Asticcacaulis excentricus CB 48: one gene and its partner. The protein of the gene in region 1 interacts with the protein of each later gene in a pairwise test. Links are inferred from orthologs where the notes say so. Each region holds a gene or a part of one and is shown in the gene's direction. Other genes may lie near its edges. The genes, in order: ASTEX_RS09165 and mtgA.

What was found.
Region 2: the proteins of ASTEX_RS09165 (region 1) and mtgA interact in binary tests that used the Escherichia coli proteins (3 or more experiments, as listed by UniProt). The link is inferred for Asticcacaulis excentricus CB 48 from one-to-one orthologs.

What each region holds. Positions count from the first base shown.
Region 1 is NC_014816.1:1,968,032-1,972,852, reverse strand. The notes cover bases 1-3,000. They hold ASTEX_RS09165 (peptidoglycan D,D-transpeptidase FtsI family protein), read left to right. Parts: upstream 1-600; coding sequence 601-2,400; downstream 2,401-3,000. Other genes in these bases: ASTEX_RS09160 (UDP-N-acetylmuramoyl-L-alanyl-D-glutamate--2,6-diaminopimelate ligase), read left to right, coding at 2,431-3,000; ftsL (cell division protein FtsL), read left to right, coding at 146-604; rsmH (16S rRNA (cytosine(1402)-N(4))-methyltransferase RsmH), read left to right, coding at 1-149. Outside these bases: more of ASTEX_RS09160, read left to right, coding at 3,001-3,894; ASTEX_RS09155 (UDP-N-acetylmuramoyl-tripeptide--D-alanyl-D-alanine ligase), read left to right, coding at 3,930-4,821. UniProt on the Escherichia coli protein: Essential cell division protein that catalyzes cross-linking of the peptidoglycan cell wall at the division septum. Required for localization of FtsN.
Region 2 is NC_014816.1:421,931-431,480, forward strand. Bases 654-3,557 are described here. They hold mtgA (monofunctional biosynthetic peptidoglycan transglycosylase), read left to right. Parts: upstream 654-1,709; coding sequence 1,710-2,405; downstream 2,406-3,557. Other genes in these bases: ASTEX_RS01985 (WD40 repeat domain-containing protein), read left to right, coding at 692-1,678; ASTEX_RS01995 (hypothetical protein), read left to right, coding at 2,424-2,696; ASTEX_RS02000 (YaiI/YqxD family protein), read left to right, coding at 2,697-3,155; ASTEX_RS02005 (M2 family metallopeptidase), read left to right, coding at 3,257-3,557. In the rest of the region: ASTEX_RS01980 (CobW family GTP-binding protein), read left to right, coding at 1-572; more of ASTEX_RS02005, read left to right, coding at 3,558-5,152; ASTEX_RS02010 (isopenicillin N synthase family dioxygenase), read right to left, coding at 5,198-6,199; ASTEX_RS02015 (S1C family serine protease), read left to right, coding at 6,556-8,220; ASTEX_RS02020 (YiaD family glycine zipper/OmpA-like lipoprotein), read left to right, coding at 8,400-9,068; ASTEX_RS02025 (WecB/TagA/CpsF family glycosyltransferase), read left to right, coding at 9,126-9,550. UniProt on the Escherichia coli protein: Peptidoglycan polymerase that catalyzes glycan chain elongation from lipid-linked precursors. May play a role in peptidoglycan assembly during cell division in collaboration with other cell division proteins.

The sequences.
Region 1 (4,821 bases):
ATTCGACCAGAGCAATTGCTCCGTCCGAGGCCGAGTTAAGCGGCAATCCGCGCGCCCGTTCGGCCAAGCTGCGCGCCGCCCGCCGTACTGGTCACCCGCCTTTTGATGTCGCCCCTAGCGCGTCCCCCTCCCGGAGAGCCGTCAGATGAAAGCCCTGATGAGTCTGTTCGACCGTCGTATCCGTGGTGTCCGCCTGATTGAAGCCATAGGGCTTCTGCTGGCCCTGATCATGATCTTTTGGGTCTGTCTGTCCAAGGTCAAGGAAGGGCAGGAGGTGGCCCGCCTCAACGCACTCAACGCCCAAATTGCTGAGGAACAGGCGGCGATCAAGGCGCTTAAGGTCAAGGTGGCCAATCTGGAGCAGCCGGCTCGTATTGAGGCGCTGGCGCGGCAGTATTTGGGGATGGAGCCTTTGTCGCCCAAGCGTGAGGCGGGTCTCGACAATCTGGTGGAAATCTCGCGCTCGGTCGCGCGTCCGGAAATCCATGCGGCCCCGCCGGTGACCGCCGTCACCGCCAAGCCCCCGGCCATGACCGAAGAGGAAAGCGCGCCCATCGCTGCACCGGTGCCGGCCACGCCCGTGATCGGGGAGGCGACGCGATGAGATACGGACACCGCCTATCGTTTATTGACTCGACCGCCTCCGGCTTTCAGTGGGTGGCCGACAGAATGTGGAAAGTCGAGCACGCGTTTGAACGCGCCAATGCGGTCGCCTCGGACCGGCTGGCCAGTGCGCGCATGCGTATCTTCTTCATTCTGGTGGCGATGGGCGTCATTTATTTGGTGCTGTCGGGGTTTGCGGTAAAGGCGGCCCTGTCGGGTGGCCATGACGGCGTGGACTACAGCCTGCCCGCCGATGCGCGCGCTGACATTGTTGACCGCAATGGCGCGCTGCTGGCCACCGATGTCTTCAACTACGACCTGTTCCTCGATCCGGCCGACGTCATGGCGGCTGACCGCCCGCTGGTGAAGCGCGCCCTGATCCAGCTTCTGCCAGATGTGCCGCGTGATCAGCTTGATTCGGCCCTGTCGGGGGACAAGCGTCTGATGGTCATGCCATGGCTGAGCGCAGCGGACAAGGCGCGCATCCTCAGCTATGGCCTTCCCGGTGTGGGGTTTGAACCGCGGCGCCTGCGCGGCTATCCCCTCGGCACGGCCGGGGCATTCTACATCGGCATGACGGAAAAGGCCGGTAAAGGTCTCGCCGGGGCTGAACGCGCCTTTCAGGATCAGATCGCCCGTTCCAACACGCCTTTCCCGCTGGCTATGGACCTGAGGGTGCAGGGGGCGCTGGAAAACGAGGTGCGAAATGTAGCTATCGCCCAAAGCGCCAAGGGGGCCATCGGCCTGGTTACCAATGTACGTACGGGGGAGGTCATCGCCATGTCGAGCTGGCCGGAATTCGACCCCAATCAGGCCGGCCGTTTTCCGGACAACAATAAGCTGAACCGCGTCACCAATTCAGTGTTCGAGGTGGGCTCGGTGTTCAAGGTGCTGTCGGTGGCCATCGGACTGGAATCGGGGACGGCCTCGCTCAACACAACCTATGACGCGCGTACCCCCTATCAGCTGGGCAAGCGCAAGATTTCCGACTACCACGCCGAAAACCGCATTATGACGCTGGAAGACGTCTTCCTTGTCTCGTCGAACATCGGCACCACCCTGATGGCCGAAAGCGTCGGCATCGACACTATGACCAAATTCTATAACGCGCTTGGCCTGTTTCGCGCCGCCGATATCGAGCTGGCTGAAACGGCGTCGCCGCTGCTGCCCAAAAAGTGGTCGAAGGATTCGCTGGCCTCGTCCTCCTTCGGGCACGGAATGTCGATTTCGCCACTGTCCTATGCTCAGGCCGCCGCGGCGACCATGAATGGCGGCTATCTGCGGCCTCTGACGCTGCGCAAATACGATCCGTCACAGCCCCTGAAAGGCGAGCGCGTCTTTTCGGCCAATACCTCGCGTCAGATGCTGGACCTGATGCGCGTCAACGTCCTTAAAGGCACGGGGGGAAAGGCTAACGTGCCGGGCCTGCGCGTCGGCGGCAAAACCGGCTCAGCAGAAAAGGTCATTGGTGGACGCTATGACCGCACCAAGCTGTTGTCGTCCTTCGTCGCCGTCTTCCCCACCGACGGTAATGTCGAGGATGACCGCTACATGGTCATGATTATGGTCGATGAGCCGACGGGCAACAAGGATACGTTCGGTCTGCGCACTGGCGGCTGGGTGGCCGCGCCGGTGGCCGGTCGCGTTATCGACCGCATCGCGCCCTTCCTGAATGTGACGCGCAAGGATGACAAGTTCGCCGACTCGGAGTGGGTTAAGGCGCAGGTGATGACGGAAGAACAGACGGGCGGAGCGTCAGTGACGGAAGCGGCCGCCCCGGCGGCGGCAGGACATTAAAAGTAAGCGTATGAACAAGGGAACTGAACCATGAGCGGGCTTCGCCTGTCGGACATATTGAGGCGCGATCTGGACGTGGATCCGGTCGTGACTGGCGTGACAGCCGACAGCCGCAAGGTCGGACCGGGGACGTTGTTCTGTGCGCTGCCGGGGACGGCGCGGGACGGCCGTGAGTTTATCCCACAGGCGCTGTCGCAGGGCGCAGCGGCCGTACTGGCCCCCGAAGATACGCTCGCGACCGCATCCAACATCCTAACCACCTACGATGTGCGCCGCGCCTATGCCCTGGCAGCCAAGGCCTTTTACGGCGCACAGCCGAAGACTTGCGTTGCCATCACCGGCACAAATGGCAAGACCTCGGTCGCCACCTTTTGCCGACAGATGTTTGCCCATATGGGCTACCATTCGGCCAGCGTTGGGACGCTGGGCATCGTTACCCAGAACGGCGCGGCAGAGCACGCCATCACGCCACCGGGCCTGACCACGCCGGACGCCGCCGATATTGCTGAGCATCTGGCGTCACTGGCGCGCGACGGCGTCACGCATCTGGCGCTTGAAGCTTCCTCGCACGGCATTGATCAGCGTCGCCTTGATGGTGTCACCCTGACGGCGGCTGGCTTCACCAACCTGACACAGGACCATCTTGATTATCACGCCACGATGGAGGCCTACCGCGCAGCCAAGCTGCGCCTTTTCGAGCAACTTCTACCGCGCGGCCGCGTGGCGGTACTCAATGCTGATTCCGACGCCTATAACGCCTTTGCCGCCTCGGCCATCACTGCTGGAGCCTCACTGCTCAGTGTAGGGGAGCGCGGGCAGCACCTGACATTGACCCACCGTGACCTGACGGTGGACGGGCAGATCCTGTACCTTGAGCATCAGGGCCGCAAGTTTGAGGTTAAGCTGAAACTGGCTGGCCTGTTTCAGGCGTCGAACGCGCTAGTGGCGGCTGGCCTGTGTCTTGCCGCTGGTCAGAAGGCCGAGCCAGTACTGGAGGCCCTGACGCACCTGACCGGGGCGCGCGGGCGCCTCGAGCGTGTCGGTTCGACCGGTAATGGCGCGGAAATCTATGTCGATTACGCCCATACTCCGGACGGTTTGGAGACGGTGCTGAAGGCTCTGCGCCCGCATACACAGGGCCGTCTGGTCTGCGTCTTCGGTTGCGGCGGAGACCGCGATCGCGGCAAGCGTCCCCAGATGGGTGCGATTGCCGAGCGTCTCGCCGACCGCGTCATCGTCACCGACGACAATCCGCGCTCCGAGGAACCGGCGTCCATCCGCGCCGAGATCATGGCTGGCCTGGCCGGAACCCAGTCCTCCAATGTGCTTGAGATCGGGGACCGTCGTCAGGCCATTTTCGAAGCCGTGGCCAGCCTGAAAACCGGCGATGTGCTGGTCGTGGCAGGAAAGGGGCACGAACAGGGACAAATCGTTGCCGGAAAGGTCTTGCCTTTCGACGACGCCGGTGTAGTGCTCGAAGCCTTGAACGCATAAACCCCCTCTCCCTCAAGGGAGGGGGAGGAGTAAAAATGACACCTCTCTGGACCGGAACCGAACTGCTCAAGGCCACAGGCGGCACCTTCGCGGGTCTGAGCGGCGATGCCAGCGCTCTTCACGCCACCGGCATTACCTTTGACAGCCGTCAGGTGCAGCCGGGCGATATCTTTCTGGCCTTGTCCGGCGTGCGCGATGGGCACGACTTCGTGGGGCAGGCCTTTGCGCAGGGTGCGGTGTGCGCCCTCACGCGCAAGCCAGTCGACGGCGGGCCCTGTCTGATGGTGCCGGACGTGCTTAAGGCGCTGGAGAAGCTTGGGGCCTACGCCCGCGACCGCGCTCCGGCCATGAGAGGTGCTGTGACCGGAAGCGTCGGTAAGACCTCGGTGACGCAGATGGTAATGGCGGCGCTGAGCCGCGCCGGACGCGCCCATTCCGCGGTCAAAAGCTTCAATAACCACATCGGCGTGCCGCTGACCCTGGCGCGCATGCCGGCGGATACCGAACGCGCCGTGTTCGAAATTGGCATGAACCATGCCAATGAGATCACGCCCCTGTCCGAGCTGGTCGAACCCGACGCAGTGATCATCACCACAGTGGGTGCCGTGCATACCGAAAACTTCCCCGATGGCGAAGAAGGGGTGATGAAGGCCAAGGCCGAGATTTTCGACGGCCTCAAATACGGCGGGCTGGCGATTCTGAATGCGGACAACCACTGGTTTGCTGAACTGAACGAACGGGCCAGCGAAATGGGCGCCAAAGTGCAGTGCTTTGGCGAGGCGGAGGGCGCAGATGCGTGCCTTATCAGCCATGAGGTGGTCGATGGCCGCGCTCAGGTCTGCGCCACTCTGCACGGGCGCGATATCGCCTTTACGCTGGCCCACACGGGCAAGCATCAGGCGCTCAACGCCCTCTCGGTGCTGCTGA
Region 2 (9,550 bases), 1.5 Mb from region 1 along the record:
AGATCAAAGGCCTGCTGAACCAGCACCGCTTCGATCTCGATAAGATGGAATCGGTCGCTAACCATCATGAGCACGGTCCCGATTGCGGCGACCATTGCGACCATGACCACGGGCATGATCACCACCATCATGGCCATGATCACGGGCACAATCACCACGGCCATAACCCCGCGCATGGCGAGCCCGGTCACGTGCATGATGAACACTGCGGCCACGACCATCACGATCATCATCACAATCCTACGCATGGTCATCTGAACCCCATTCACGACAATGAAATCCGCTCGGTCTCTCTGTCGTCGGAAGCGCCGGTTGATGGGGTGAAGTTCACCCGCTGGCTCGACAAGCTGCTGGCCGAAAAGGGGCAGGACATTTTGCGCGCCAAGGGGATCCTCAGTATCAAGGGCGAGGATAAGCGTCTGGTGTTCCAAGCCGTTCACATGATCCTCGAAGGCGAATTGCAACAACCGTGGAAAGAGGGCGAACACCGCCTGAGCCGCGCCGTGTTCATCGGTCGCCACCTCGATGAGGCCGCTCTGCGCGCCGGTTTTGAGGCGTGTATCGCCGCGTAGGCCCGGCAAGGGTATTACGCTCTGGCCTTTGCACGGACTTCCGTGTAAGCCCCCCAGCGTCTTTTGCCTTAGGCAACACCCACCTCCCCCGGCACGCCGGAGGAGTATGAGGACCCAACATGCCCTTCGCTTTTGAAAAACATTTCGACGAATATGTCGTTGCCGCCCTGTTCGATTCCGCCGATGACCCTGTGGCCGCGCTCGGTGACGGGCGCGTCGTGTTTCCGGACGCCGATGCCATCTTCGAAGCCCACCCTAACGGCGGCATATTAAGCGCCGCCATCCACCCGTCGGGTGTCGGTATCGTCACCGGTGGTGATGATGGCCGCGTGGTGTGGACGACGAAGGAGTCCGGTCCGGTCGAGCTGTTTGCTGCCAAAGGGGCTTGGTTCGATGCTCTGGCCGTCAGCGAGGCCGCTCTGCTGATTGCCGCGGCCGCAGGTAAAAAAGTGCACGTCTATGACGCGCAGAAGAAGACGGCAGTGATCTTCGAACACACCTCCAGCCTTTCGGACATCGCTTTTGATTCCAAGGGACGTAAGCTTTATGCGGCGACCTATAATGGCGTGGCCGTGTGGTTTTCTCGCATTGCCCAGCAAAAGCCGACCCTGCTCAAATGGGCCGGTTCGCATACCAAAGTCGCGATTTCGTCTGACGACAAGTTTGTCATGACCGCCATGCAGGAAAATGCCTTGCACGGCTGGCGCATCAGCGATGCCAAGGATATGCGCATGGGCGGCTATCCGGCGAAGATCAAGTCGATGGGTTTTTTCGCCAAGGGCAAGCTTTTGGCCACCTCCGGGGCCAATGGCGCGGTGGTGTGGCCGTTTTTGAAGGCCAACGGGCCGATGGGTGAAGAGGCGTCGGAAATCAACGCTGAGGAATCGACCATGGTGTCGGTTATCGCCGGGGCGCCCGAAGACACGCTTCTGGCGGCCGGGCTTGAAGACGGGCGCGTGTGGCTGGCGGAGCTGACCTCAACCGGGATCGACTGGATTCGTCGCGAAAAGGGCGCTCCCATCACGGCGCTTGCCATTGCCAATGAAGGCAATCGCTTGATCTTTGGCGACGAAGACGGCAACCTGTGGGTATTTGAAGCTGAATAGAGCGGCTTCAGACGGAGTTTAGGGGCGTTTTTTGGCGGGGATAGCGAAAAAGTTTGGCATCGGGCAACTGCTCGTCTTCGTCATGGTGGGCAGTTTTGCCTTCAGCGTGGCGTCGGTCGCCGTGCACCGTTTTCTGCCCGTGCCAATCACCTTCCTGATGGTGCAGCGGATCTTTGAGGGCAAGGGATACCATCACGAGTGGGTGCCCGCCTCGCGTATTTCGGACAATCTCAAGGTCGCGGTCATTGCCGCCGAAGACGCTAAGTTCTGCTCGCACTACGGCTTCGACATGAACGCTATTGAGAAGGCGCAACGCAGCAATGCGCGCGGGCGCAAGGTGCGCGGCGGTTCCACTATCTCTCAGCAGACAGCCAAGAACGCCTTCCTGTGGCCGCAGCGCTCCTATGTGCGCAAAGGGGTTGAGGCCTATTATACGCTGCTGATTGAGACGATGTGGCCGAAGTCGCGCATCATGGAAGTCTATCTCAATAGCGCTGAATGGGGGCCCGGAATCTATGGTGCCGAAGCCGCCTCGCAATACTGGTTCGGTAAATCGGCTGATGATCTCACTCAGGCCGAGGCCTCGCGTTTGGCGGCCATCCTGCCCAGCCCGCTGAAATGGAAGGCCGCCAAGTCGGGGAAGTACGTCAAGGGCCGCTCCGGGAAGATCCGCGCCAATGCAGGTGTGGTTCGCCGAAACGGCATCGGGACGTGTGTTCTGGAGTAAAGGAAAGAGGGGCGCTCTGTGAAGCCTTACGTGGAAGTTCTGGCAGGAGGCGGTTATCGCGTTGGCTTTGATGACGCTCCCGGCCTCACGGCCTCAGGGGCAACCGTAATGGAAGCGCTTCGGGCACTTTCGGCAGAGATTTCACGCCAGTACGATACCGAAAAAGGCGATGAAAGCGCCGCTGCGGAAACAGCGAGGCGTCAGACCGATATTCTGGCTAATGACCGGTTCATTCGTGGCAATCAGATGCAGGACTCGGTCATGAAGGCTATGGCTTTAGGGTTTATCTGAGTGCCCGTCACCCTCTATATCGACGCCGATGCCTGTCCGGTAAAAGAGGAGACCTATAAGGTCGCCTCTCGCTATGGCCTTCGCACCGTCGTGGTGTCAAACAGCTATATCCAGATCCCCAAATCACCCCTGATCGCGCGCATGATCGTCGATGCGGGACCGGACATTGCGGACGACTGGATCGCCGAACAGGCGACTGCGCATGACGTTGTGATCACCAACGATATTCCGCTAGCCGGGCGGGTTCTGGCGAAGGGGGCCTATGCCATTGCCCCTAACGGTCGCGCCTTTACGCCCGATTCCATCGGCGCGGCCCTGTCGCAGCGGGCCCTGATGGAACATATCCGCTCGACCGGCGAAATCACCGGTGGCCCGCCGCCCTTCTCCGCTGCCAATCGTTCGCAGTTTCTGCAAACCCTCGATCAGGTGGTGGTAAAGGCGCGCCGTCTGAGCCTCTGAGCTGGGCGCAAACACCACCGGTTTCATCCTCAACGGCTCTTGACGAATAGTTAAAACAGGCGTCACCCTCCGTCCGGTTTTCCTTCAGGAGGGTATGGATGATGCGGCGTCTTCTGGTTTCCGTAGCAGGTCCGGCGCTTGTGGCCGGTGTGTTGTTATCAGGCTGCGCGACGGTGCCTGCCGCGGCCCCCATTGCTGATGTCCCCACAACCGAAGCGCCACAGGCCCCGGCCCTGACCGAGACTCCCGCCCCGGCCCCCGCTGCCGCTCCGACAGCTGCCGACGCCAAGGCCTATGTGGAAGAGGCGGAAAAGAAGCTCGGCGACCTTGGCGAATACGCTGCCCGCGTGCAGTGGGTGCGCGCGACCTACATCACCCACGACACTATGTGGCTGGAATCGAAGGCCAATGCGCAGCTGACCGAAGAAGGCGTCAAATACGCCATGGGGGCCGCGAAGTTCAACGACGTGGCCGTCGATGAGGTAACGCGGCGCAAGCTGAACCTGCTGCGCCTGTCTCTGGTCTTGCCCGCCGCCGACCGTCCGGGGGCTGCCGATGAGATGGCCAAGCTCTCCACTTCGCTAGATTCCACCTACGCCACAGGTAAGTTCAGCTATAAGGGCAAGGTCTATACTCTGGACGACGCCTCAAATGTGATGGCCGAATCCCGCGACCCGGCCCTGCTTCGCGCCATGTTCGAAGGCTGGCGAACCATTTCGGTGCCGATGAAAGGTGACTACACGCGGCTGGCCGAATTGGCCAATGAAGGCGCTAAGGGTCTGGGCTTTGCCGATACGGGGGCCCTGTGGCGCTCCGGCTACGACATGCCGCCTGATGGGTTTGCGGCCGATACGGACCGCCTCTGGGGGCAGGTTGAGCCCTTCTACAAGAACTTGCACTGCTATGTGCGCAGCCGTCTCAATGAGAAGTATGGCGACGCGGTTCAGCCGAAGTCCGGTCCTATCCGCGCCGACCTGCTGGGCAATATGTGGGCGCAGGACTGGGCCAACATTTATGACATCGTGGCCCCTAAGGGCATGAAGGGCTCGTCCTATTCGCTAGACAAGCTGCTGGTGCAAAAGAAGTATACGCCGGAAAAGATGGTCAGGACCGGCGAAGGCTTCTACACTTCCATTGGTCTGCCGCCTCTGCCCCAGACCTTCTGGGAGCGCTCGATGATTACCCGCCCGCGCGATCGCGAGGTTCTGTGCCACGCATCGGCCTGGGACCTCGATAACCGCGACGATATCCGTATTAAGATGTGTACGCAGGTCAATGGCGAGGACTTTTATACGGTCCACCACGAACTGGGGCATAACTATTATCAGCGCGCCTATAAGGATCAGCCCTTCCTGTTCAAGAACGGCGCCAATGATGGCTTCCACGAAGCCATCGGTGACTTTATCGGCCTGTCGTCGGTGACGCCGGTCTATCTCAACCAGATCGGTCTTCTGGACAAGGTGCCAGGCGAGGAAGAGGACATCCCCTACCTGCTGAAAATGGCCCTGCAAAAGGTTGCCTTCCTGCCGTTTGGCCTGATGGTCGATCGCTGGCGCTGGGAAGTCTATTCCGGCAAGATCACCCCGGCACAGTACAATACGCGCTGGTGGGAGTTGGTGCAGCAGTATCAGGGCCTTGTGCCACCGGGCGTGCGTCCGACCGACGCCTTTGATCCGGGGGCCAAGTATCACGTGCCGGGTAATGTACCCTATACGCGCTACTTCCTGGCCCATATCTATCAGTTTCAGTTCCAGCAGGCCGCCTGCGATCAGATCGGTTGGAAAGGTCCGCTCCACCGCTGCTCGATCTATGGCCATAAGGAGGTCGGCCAGAAGCTAAACGCCATGCTGGAGATGGGTCAGTCGAAGCCGTGGCCGGAAGCCATGGCGGCCTTTACGGGCCAGCGCGAAGGCGATGCCTCAGCGGTGGCGGCCTATTTCAAGCCGCTCAATGAGTGGTTGGTCAAGCAAAACGCCGGGCAAAACTGCGGGTGGTGATCGAGCCTCCTCCCTGTGCCGAAAGCATGGGGAGGAGTCGTCCGGCTACGCCAGCTTGATCTCTCGCAGGCGTTGCTGGAGGAAGTCGTGGGCCGTGATCGACTGACCGGCATACTGGTCCGGGCGGTCTTCGGAGATGCAGCCTGGCAGGGTCTCGATCAGGTAGGGACTCTCAAAGTGCAGGAAGAACGGCATCGAATAGCGTGAGAAGCCCTTGCGCGCTTCGGCCGGATTGACCACGCGATGGATGGTCGACGGCAGGACGTGGTTGGTCAGGCGCGACAGCATATCGCCAATATTGATGACAATGGCCCCCGGTGGGGGCGTAATGGGCAGCCACGAGCCGTCACGATCCAGCAGTTGCAGACCGGGTTCTTCGGCCCCCATTAGAAGCGTGATGGCGTTGATGTCGCCGTGCGCCCCTGCGCGTACCGATGCGCCCGCCTCGGTCACCGGCGGATAGTGCAGCATACGCAGGATGGAATTACCGTACTTCACCTTGTCATCGAAGAAATCCGGCGCGAGTTTGAGGTGGATGGCGATGGCCTTCAGCACCTTTTTGCCGAGCCCGTCCATCTCGGCATAAAGCGTCTGGAATGTCGGCTTGAAGTCCGCCACTTCGACGGGCCACACATTATCGGCCATATGGTCGCGATAGGGGTGATCGGCCGGCAGGTCACGTCCGACATGCCAGAATTCCTTCAGATCATGCGCCTTATAGCCCTTGGCTGTTTCGATACCAAAGGCGGTATAGCCACGCTGACCGCCGCCGCTGCGGCCATCATACTGCAACTTGGATTCGACCGGCAGATCAAAGAAGTCTTTGGTCAGGGCGTACGCCTTATCGACCAGCCCCTTGTCAAGACCGGCGCCGTTCGGCTCAAACAGGCCCGACAGCACCGCAAACCCGTAGCGCTCAAACGACGCGCCCAGCTTCTGCGCAAAGGCGTCCACATCGCTGTCGTATAGCGACAGCGGCACGGGCTCGATGGACGGGGCGGTGGATAGAGGGGCGGAATCGTAAAGCGCGGTGGGCGACGACATCATGCGGGGGGCCTTTGGTCTTTGCAGATGAAACGTTTAATATCAGCCCTTATGACGTTTGCGTGTCACCGACGCAAGCGGCCTGATGCCGCATCGACGGGCAGGGACGCGGCGGCCATAACAAAGGTGTGCCCTCGTTATGCGAATAACTTTATCACAGTCGGCGCTTCATATACACTCTCAGGCGATTTTTCGATTGCGCCGGTCGCTCAGGTGTCGTTTTGATGCCGTGAAGCGATTCTATGCTTAATCGTGGTGTTTAAATCGGGTCCGGCGGCAAGGTGGGCAGGTCCATTCAGAGTCTAGGTCGTATGCTGGCGGCGGGGATAGTAGCCCTGACGATGCTTTGGTGCGCGCCGTTGTCCGCTCAGATTGTGCCGCCGCCTCCGGCCGATGCCGAGCCGCTCTCCGCAATCGATCCGGCCCTGCAACCCGTCAATTCGACCAAGGCCCTGAGTGCCTCGGAACAGTCGGTGGTGCGGGTTCTTGTCGTCTATCGCGGCTATGGCGGCGTGCCGCTCGATTCCGTCGGCATGGGGTCGGGCTTTGTGGTGGCACCGGGCTATATCGTCACCAATTACCACGTCATTGAAACGCCGCCCGAAGCGACCTCGGCCGAGATCTATATCGTGCCCCATAAGGGCACAGGGGCCGCCTATCAGCAGGTGACGCTGGTTAAGCCGTGGCTGGAAGGCGATCTGGCGCTTTTGCGCGCTGAAGGGCTGAAAATCCCACCGCTCAAACTGTCCCTGGTGCCGCAAAAAAACCAGCGCATCGTGACCATGGGCTATCCGGGCATCACCGACCGCCTACTGAAACGGGGCGGCACTGAGCTACTGGAGCCCGCCGACGCCTATGTGACGCAAGGCTCCATAGCCCTGTTTGCCTCAACCAATCCGGACGGCTCGCGCGTCGACACCTTGTTCCACACGGCGCCCATCAATCCCGGCAATTCCGGTGGGCCTTTAATGGACGAATGCGGGCAGGTGGTCGGTGTTAACACCTGGTCGGCAGTGTCCACCCTGTCGGAAACCGGCGACATGGACGTCCCGGCGGGGCAATATGTGGCGACTCACGTGTCGGCGCTTTACACCTTCCTGCAATCGACCGGTGTGGCAGTGCAGACCACCTCTGAACCCTGCTTCGCCAAGTCGGAAGACGAGATCATAAAGGACGATGGTCTGTCGCGCGCGCTGGCCGCCTATCGTGATGCGCAGGCCAAGCGTCTGGAAGAGCAGCGCAAAGCCGAGCAGATGAACGCCCTCATGGACCAGCTACAACTGGGCGTCTTGGTTCTTCTGTCGTTGCTGGTTGTAGTGCTGATCGCGCTGATCATCCGCCGCCGCCATCCGCCAAAGCCGAAAACACCGCATACCGAGGCGGAGTTACCGCACGCCGAGGCGCATCCGCACAAGGCCAAAGCCGAAAAGGTACATCATAAGCATCCCTTCCCGTGGGGCTGGATCGCGTTGGCCGTGTTTGTGGTGCTTATCGCTGCCGCCTTCGTCCTGCGCGAAAGTCCGGTCGTACAGAAGATGTCGCAAAAGGCCGAAGTCGCTGCCGCCAAGGTCGGTCCGGTACGCCTAACCTGCGATGTTGACCTAAAGGCCTCGCCCAAGCCGCTGGCGGGCGTGGGGCCCACGGATTTTGAATTTGATGCGGCCCATGCCTGCGTCAATGGCCGAACACCTTACGAAGTGCAGTCCAATAGCACTCTGCTACGATTTACCGTGTCTGACTCTGAACCCACGGCAGCAAGGCTTGAGTTGTCACGGGACGGCTTAACGTTCAAACGCAGCGACTATCGCCTGACGCCCGAACAGCACCGAGACTATGTCGCTCAACGGGCGGCGCTGGGGTCGCTGCGCTGCGCTTCGGATAAGGATACGGGGCAAGCCGAGGCGCTGAAAGACAACATGCGCAAGGTGCGGCAACTGGCGCAATCCTTTCTCACCTTCGCGCCCGAGACCGAAACCGTGTGGAAGTGCCGCAAGGTCCCCGAACCAGCCGCACCAAAGCCTTGATCCGGGCTACCTTTACGGAATTCTTATAAGCTCGCGCCGGAAATTAATCCGATTTGTGGCCAATCCTTATTTCCCGAATATTGGCTGTTTATGGGCTTCATCCTAGGTTCATGCGAAAGCGGCTAATTGAACACAACGGCGTTCGTCGCCGCAACGCACAGCATACTGGAGAGACAACTATGCGGAATAAGGCTCTGATCGCCCTGGCTGGGGTCGCATTGATGACCGCCGCCTGCACCACCACCGACCCGGTCACCGGTGAAGTCGTCCGCGACAACACCAAGACCAACGCAATTATCGGGGCCGCCGTCGGCGCAGGCCTGGGTTACGCCACCAACACCAACAAGGGTGAGCAGGGCCGCAAGAACGCCGTCATCGGGGCCGGTATCGGCGCTCTGGCTGGCGCGGCTGTCGGGCAATATATGGACAAGCAGCAGGCCGAGCTGCGCCGCGAGCTGGCCGGGACGAATGTCACGGTGACGCGCAACGGCGACAACATCATCCTCAATATGCCGTCGGATGTGACCTTTGGCTCTGGCAGCGCCTCGATCGATGCCAGCTTCTACCCGGTGCTGAACGACGTGGCGTCGATCCTGAATAAGTACCCGTCCACGTATGTCGATATTGTCGGTCACGCCGACTCGACCGGCTCGGACGCTATCAATGAACCACTGTCGGAAGACCGCGCCAATTCAACGGCGGCCTACCTGACCAGCCGTGGCGTCGTCAACCAGCGCCTGTTCGTCGCTGGCATGGGCTCGCGCCAGCCGATTGCCTCGAACGCTACGCCGGAGGGGCGCGCCAAGAACCGCCGTGTGGAGATTACGTTACGCCCGGTGCAAGAATAGAATTCGTTAACGCTTTTTAGTAGCGGTATCGCAACCGCTCTGAAATAAGCTGGCGGCATGAAACCCTCGTGCCGCCTTTTACCTGTCACTCGTGTCGCCCTGATGGGCGCGCAGATGGACGTGGTAACACCTGATACGGTCATGGACTTTATCGCGGGCACGCGCGGGCGGCAGACCATCATCGCCAATCACAATTTGCATAGCCTCTATCTCTTCCAGAAATGTGCCGATATGCGCCGCTTCTATGCGCAGGCCGACTTGATCGAGATGGATTCAACGCCACTGATCCTGTGGGGGAAGCTGGTGGGGCATGAGATGAGCCGCGCCAATCGCTGCACTTATCTCGACTTCCGCGAAGACTTCTGGTCGCGCGCCGCCGAAGAAGGCTGGCGCGTGTTCCACGTCGGTGGGGCGCCCGAACATAACCAGCTCTCAAAAGACGCTATTTTACGCCGTCACCCCCGCGTGAAACTTGAGGTGCG